Regions from separate parts of the Paraglaciecola psychrophila 170 genome, predicted to be linked through region 1. Evidence: riboswitches for the same ligand, from Rfam matches in the RefSeq annotation. Region 1 holds a riboswitch; each other region holds the start of a gene.
What was found. Region 1 has a riboswitch for thiamine pyrophosphate ahead of C427_RS15060 (TonB-dependent receptor). Riboswitches for the same ligand answer to the same signal wherever they lie in the genome.

Region 1 (2,278 bases):
TAACTAATTTCAGCTCCCCAATCACTATGGTCAATATCTTCATCAATTAAATTGGAATCAACATAATCGAGTGTTTGTGAGGCTAAACGTAAACTTGCAGTAACCCATTTTTCATCTGATAACATATATTTATATTGACCAAATAAAGCACTGTCTAGTCGATCCACCTGGCTTTCAAACGGTGCTGCTAACCAAGTATATTCTCGAGTTAAGTCTTCTGCTTTGTCTGCAAAATAAAAACCAACTACCCAAGAATTAGCTTTATCACTTTTACTGGATAGTCTTGCTTGAACTGTATTGTCTTCGCGCTCCCGAAAGTAATAATCGGTAGATGAATATTCCCAGCCTGGCGCTATGCCTACAAAACTCCAATCCTCATCATAACCATAAGCTAAATCGGCTTGCATAAAACTGCTTTGAAGTTGAACATTAGCCCAATCTAAGCCTTGATAATCTATAGTAAGACCAATTGCCTCACTCTGTTGTTTATCAAAGCCAGGCTCATCAGATAAGGTTGTTCTATCTCTATTGAGTGAAAAAGCATCATATCCATTGTCTACATCAATCAGATGAATAACTGTGTTGATAGATAAGTCATCAGTTACCTGCCAATTAAGCTTAGCTCGCGCAGTTGACTCATCCACGCCATTAGTATCGTCACGTCCCAACCAAGTATTTTCAACAAACCCGTCACTGGTATTTTGATGAACTGATAGTCGGTAATCAACGCTGTCGCTAAGACCACCGCCTACTGCGGCCCCTATTTGCCAACTACCATAATTAGCAACACCAAACTGAGCATCGATACTGGTTTGATCTGACGCATCTTTGCTTAAGACATTTATCATGCCAGCAAGACCATCAGCACCAAAGCGCGCACTATTTGGGCCTTTGAATATTTCGACTTGTTCGATATCAAAAGTACTCGCTCCAGCGAGCAAACCAGAATAATTGATACCATCAACCAGATAACCCACAGAAGGGTTGATTGGATCAGTAAATTGGCTACGTTCACCAATGCCGCGAATTTGTACAAAGCGTCCACGGCTAGCGCCGCTGGCAAAATTCACGTTAGCAGCGCGATTCAATAGATCTTCGAGATGTTGCGCTTGGCGCTGGTATATAACTTGCTCATCAAGAACAGAAATACTTGTAGCCATTTCAGATAAAGGGGTTGCAGATAACGCACCTCGAACAATAATGCGTTCTAATTCATTGAGTGTAGAAGGTTGTTCATCAGTGTTTTGCGCAGCTACATAAGAATTGATTAAACATAGGCTGATTAAGCTAGCCAAAGGCTTTTTGCTAAACTTCATTTAAAAGGATCTCTTCATTATAGGTTGAAAAGATCCGGTAGTACGGCAGGTAAATGGGGAAAATATCTGACCATTCCTACGCCGGCATTATCCGGATCAGGTATAAGGGTTATGAGTATTTCTCAAATCTCAGCCAAAAGGCTCCCCTTGGTTGCTAAATACAGGTTTGTTAGATACTCCGTATTTTGCGTGAGCAGTGTAACAGGCACATAAAGCTTCGCAATAGATGAATAGGCATTTGGAACAGCAAAATAGTATTTATTTTGTTAATTTTAGTTTGACTATTTTATGATCTGAGAAAAAAGAACCTTCTTGAGTAAACCATACTTCAGCATTTGAAGCCACGCACACCCCCTCAACTTGCCCATAACCTGAAAGTGCGAATGTCTTGTGCAAGCTAAAATCTCTATTAAGAATAGCCATGAAGGGCGAAAAACCTCCCATCCCATTTAACTTATAACCAACCAAAATAAATTGATTATTTTTTCTATCAAAATCCCCACCTGTAATGACACCTGGTAATCCCATTATTTCACTTACAGGGTCAACATACTGTGTTGCCTTTATTTTATTGAGTTGGTAGATAAATAACGTGCCGCTGTTCCAGCTCTTGGAAAATAAGAACAAGCTGTCACCCAAATTAATTAACGTTTCAGCGTCGTAATCATGATTTAGATACTCGTTATTATTAATTGAATTATTGATATAAAATAAATTTAATGATTTATCATTGGTTGTACTTTCGCTGTCTTTTTTAGGCGTTAACTTTTTGGGCACTATTTTAGGCGTTACTTTTTTAGGTACTATATGGATCTGCACAAACTTTCGCTTACCTTTATTGTTACCTACATCACCGATATAAAAATTTTGGCTATCTCCCGTTATTGCCTCCCAGTCTGTATTCTTAGCAGAAATTAGCTTTTTATCAATAATCTTCCCAGAAGAGTCAATATTGAAAATAA
Region 2 (2,278 bases), 1.2 Mb from region 1:
AGCTGGTCAAGTTAATTGTTGCTTAATACTTTATAAAAACAAGAGCACGCTGCGCGCCATCGTCCCGCGCGGCGTCCGCGTGATGGTCTTGTCTCGAATCCCTTCGAACCAGATACTCTTTTTCAACAGCAAAAAAGAGTATCTAGACAAAATGGACAGAACCATTTTGAACATCTGCAAGATAGCCCAAAGCGCAAAGTATAAGGATGTACTTTGTAAAATGCCGCTCGCGACTAAAGTTTTTAACCGCAAAAAATGGCTTGGTCTATGTGCGCCAACCTCGTTGTCGTTAAGGATGTATCCCTTCACGCTCCACTCAAATGAATTCCCCGCGCGGCGTCCGCTGTCATTTACCCCAAAAATAAGCCATTTTAGCTGAAACTTTAAAGGCGGAAGAGCAGTGGCGGAGCCACCAAAGATGATATCGACAAAGTCGATTCTCTTAAGATGGGTGATTTTGTGATTATTTCAACGAACCTGACCCCGCAGGTTCGCAGGTTTTAGATTCATATTGGTATGTATTTAATCACCAACTAATGAAGTGAGTTATTCAAACATCCCACCTTTGAGGCATAAACGAGTTAGCGTCAACGTCCATAATTGCACTTAGTATAGATTGAGAAAACTGGGCAAAAGGCTACTCAATCAGCTTTTGTACTATTTTCTCTCCCTGCCAGGCGCTAGAGGTAAATGTAAGTATTCTCTTGTTAGTGATGTCAGTTACCTTTTAAATTTATCATTATCAAAGGTTGTATCTGACTTAGATGCGGTCTCTCTTTTTTAACAGATATCTTTCAACATGACAGGTCATTAAACTTGGAAAGATAGTTTAGCACTCAGCATTGTAAACATTTCACGTTTTGCTGACCTCGATTAACTACTAACATTGTTATATTGCGCTTTTAATAAAACTTGTTATTATCAAAAAAATAGTCGGGGAGCCTTTAAGGCTGAGATTGCATATCGCGAGACCCGTTGAACCTGATTCAGTTAGCACTGGCGTAGGGAACTAATTACTTGTTTTGTATGATTTACTCTTCAGCGTTTTTAAATCTTCAGCTCGATATAGTTCTTACGCGTCAACGTTAGGAGCTTTATGTCAAATATTATAGTTACTCCCATCAAAGCACCGCTTGCTACCCAAACAGGGTCTCCCGAAACACATTTTTCTGTGACAGATAGAGCTTATGCTTCATCTACGCCTATTGTGTTAACAATTGCAGGATCTGATAGCGGTGGTGGTGCAGGTATTCAGGCCGATATTAAAGCGATATCCGCAACAGGAGGCTATGCCTGTTCAGTCATAACGGCCATCACCGCGCAAAATACCCTGGGCGTGTCAGCTATTTTTCCTATTCCGCTAGAATATGTCGAAAAGCAGTTAGATGCGGTTTTTACTGATTTGAACGTTGTTGCCGTCAAAGTCGGCATGTTAGCTGAGTCTGGCATTATCAATCTAGTAGCCGCTAAAATAAAACAGTATCAACCTGCATTTTTAGTCGTAGACCCTGTCATGGTAGCGACCAGTGGCGACTTGTTGTTAGAAGTATCCGCGATCAGCACCCTCAAAACTGAATTACTACCACTCGCCGATATTATTACACCCAACTTATCCGAAGGTGCCGCCCTGATAGGCGTTGATACACCAGATAACGCAGCAGATATGCTTAACATGATCACAGGTCTTCGACAGTTGGGTGCAGCAACAATATTGCTTAAAGGGGGACACCTTGAACAGGATGAAAACAGTAATGATCTACTTATATTTCCCGAACAGGTTCACCACTTAACGGCAAAACGTATCCACACTCGTAACACCCACGGTACGGGTTGTTCGCTGTCTTCGGCTATTGCCTCTTATTTAGCACAAGGGCATGATTTGTTACGGGCAGTGCAGCTTGGCAAACAGTATATCTCCGAAGCTATTGCTCATGCCGACGAATTATCAATAGGCAAAGGTCATGGGCCGATTAATCATTTTTTCAGTGGCCATGCTGATGTCCGTTGATAAACAGCTGCTATCAGGCCAAAACAATGCCGTTAGTATAGACATCGTTGACGGTTACCTGCGCTATCACGACAGCGCTGATGTGATCCTGGCAAGGCTCAACATTCACATACCTGCGAGAGCCTGGACCTGTATTTTGGGACGTAGCGGTTGCGGCAAAAGTTCTTTATTGCGCTACTTGGCTAATTTGCTGGAGGACAGAGTCGACTGGGCGGGTGAAGTCAATACACGCCCACCATGTGATAGCAAAGATCAGATTACCTATATGGC
Region 3 (2,278 bases), 1.6 Mb from region 1:
CGTGACATAACACAACATCGCTACGCCATACCAGCCGATCATGGCTGCGCCTATACCAGAAGTAAAATGATCATAACCTGGGGCAATATCAGTCGTTTGTGGGCCTAACGTATAAAAGGGAGCTTCACTACAAATTTCAAGCTGCTTGTCTATGTTCTCTTTAATCAATTGCATAGGAATATGGCCGGGACCTTCAACAATGGTCTGCACATCATATTGCCACGCAATTTTGACTAGTTCACCTAAGGTATCAAGCTCAGCAAACTGTGCTTCGTCATTGGCGTCAGCAATACAACCCGGACGCATTCCATCGCCTAACGACAGAGACACATCATAAGCGGCACATAACTCGCAAATGTCTCTGAAATGCTGGTACAAAAAGCTTTCTTTATGATGAAACAGGCACCACTTGGCCATAATAGAACCACCTCGGGATACAATGCCGGTTAAGCGTTTGGCTGTCATTGGCACATAACGCAATAATACACCTGCGTGAATAGTAAAATAATCCACTCCTTGTTCAGCTTGTTCAATCAAAGTATCCCGAAACACCTCCCAGGTTAAGTCTTCTGCCACGCCATTGACTTTTTCTAACGCTTGATAAATCGGCACGGTGCCAATAGGCACAGGGGAGTTACGTACGATCCACTCGCGAGTTTCGTGAATATAACGCCCAGTGGATAAATCCATTACCGTATCAGCACCCCAACGAGTTGACCAAACTAGTTTTTCTACCTCTTCTTCAATGGAAGAAGTCACCGCAGAGTTACCTATATTAGCGTTTACTTTAACCAAAAAATTACGACCAATGATCATGGGTTCAGCTTCTGGGTGATTAATATTAACCGGGATGATAGCTCGGCCACGAGCTACTTCATCACGCACAAACTCAGCAGTAATCGGCTGCCCCATCAAAGCGCCAAAGGCATTGCCGGGTGCTTTTTGGGTTAAAACATCGTCAGTTACTTCCTCACGAGCCATATTTTCGCGGATCGCGATATATTCCATTTCAGGGGTAATAATGCCCGCTCTGGCATAGTGCATTTGGGTAACACATTGCCCTACTTTGGCTTTAAGTGGTTTATCAATAGAGTCAAAACGTAAATGTTCTAAACCATCATCAGTCATACGCTCTTGGGTATAACCCGAACTGACATGAGGTAATTGTTCAACATCTCCCCGCTGCATGATCCAATTGTGACGAAGTTTGGCTAATCCTTTGCGAACGTCGATATTAGCTTCAGGATCTGAATAAGGACCGGCACAGTCATACACCATAATATCCGGGTTAGTTTCGATGACAGGATTGTCTTCAGTACCACCCAAGATGGTGTCAGTTTGGGAAATAGCCCGCATACCCACTTGGATATTGTGATGGCTTCCCGCTAAGTATACTTTGCGGGAATTAGGGTGTAATAGTGGTTTAAGGTTATCAATAAATTGTTGTGCATTAGCACGGGTTTGACGACGTTTTGACATTAGCAATCTTCCATAGTGTTAAAAAATGAAGTTGCTTGTCTGGAGAGGTATGATGTTGAAAAGCACCAATTGTTGATAATTTGACATCACTAAATCTGATGCCATAAATACAACTTACTGGGTAAGTACTGTTTTAAACGCGCCAAATTTAAATTGGCTATGCTCAATAACATTACGCTTGTTTCCTTCGCGGGTACTAGCCCGATCAGGTTCAACGGATCCCGAATTAACGGTCTCAGCTTATGTTTTTCACCTCAGTAAAAAACACTAGCACTCCGACAAGAAAAAACCATTATAGACAGAGTAATAAAATTGACACAAGGACTTTTAAATATAAACGACTAGCGATTCAAAATCTGTAATCAAAAAAACATGTGATTAATAAGCAATAAAATCATAATACAAAGCGACCAATTGTGTTGGGAATTAAAAAAACATGTTAGACTCTTTATATATTATTATCCGAATTTTTTAACTTTTATTAGACAGTCTCCACTTTGAATTCTACCGAACTTCGCAGCGCTTTTTCTCTTGCCTTTGTGTATGTGCTTCGCATGCTTGGCTTATTTATGGTGATGCCAGTTATAGCTATTAGCGCCAAAACCTATCCAGATTATTCGGCTTTTCTTGTCGGACTAGCAATAGGTGGCTACGGCTTAACACAAGCCTTACTCCAGATCCCAATGGGGGTGCTATCAGATAAAATTGGCCGAAAACCAGTTATTGCAGGCGGTTTAGTTATTTTTGCCATCGGCAGTCTTGTGGCAGCGACCGCTGATAGTTTAACTTGGGTTGTAGT

Region 2: another riboswitch for thiamine pyrophosphate. It lies ahead of thiD (bifunctional hydroxymethylpyrimidine kinase/phosphomethylpyrimidine kinase); the one in region 1 lies ahead of C427_RS15060 (TonB-dependent receptor).
Region 3: another riboswitch for thiamine pyrophosphate. It lies ahead of thiC (phosphomethylpyrimidine synthase ThiC); the one in region 1 lies ahead of C427_RS15060 (TonB-dependent receptor).

What each region holds. Positions count from the first base shown of each region.
Region 1 covers NC_020514.1:3,446,684-3,448,961, forward strand. The annotation lists gene C427_RS15060 (TonB-dependent receptor) at 1-1,316, opposite strand, end outside; TPP riboswitch at 1,373-1,474, opposite strand; gene C427_RS15065 (hypothetical protein) at 1,575-2,278, opposite strand, start outside.
Region 2 covers NC_020514.1:4,605,121-4,607,398, forward strand. The annotation lists TPP riboswitch at 925-1,025, shown strand; gene thiD (bifunctional hydroxymethylpyrimidine kinase/phosphomethylpyrimidine kinase) at 1,097-2,008, shown strand; gene C427_RS20165 (ABC transporter ATP-binding protein) at 1,962-2,278, shown strand, end outside.
Region 3 covers NC_020514.1:5,085,596-5,087,873, forward strand. The annotation lists gene thiC (phosphomethylpyrimidine synthase ThiC) at 1-1,479, opposite strand, end outside; TPP riboswitch at 1,645-1,767, opposite strand; gene C427_RS22395 (MFS transporter) at 1,977-2,278, shown strand, end outside.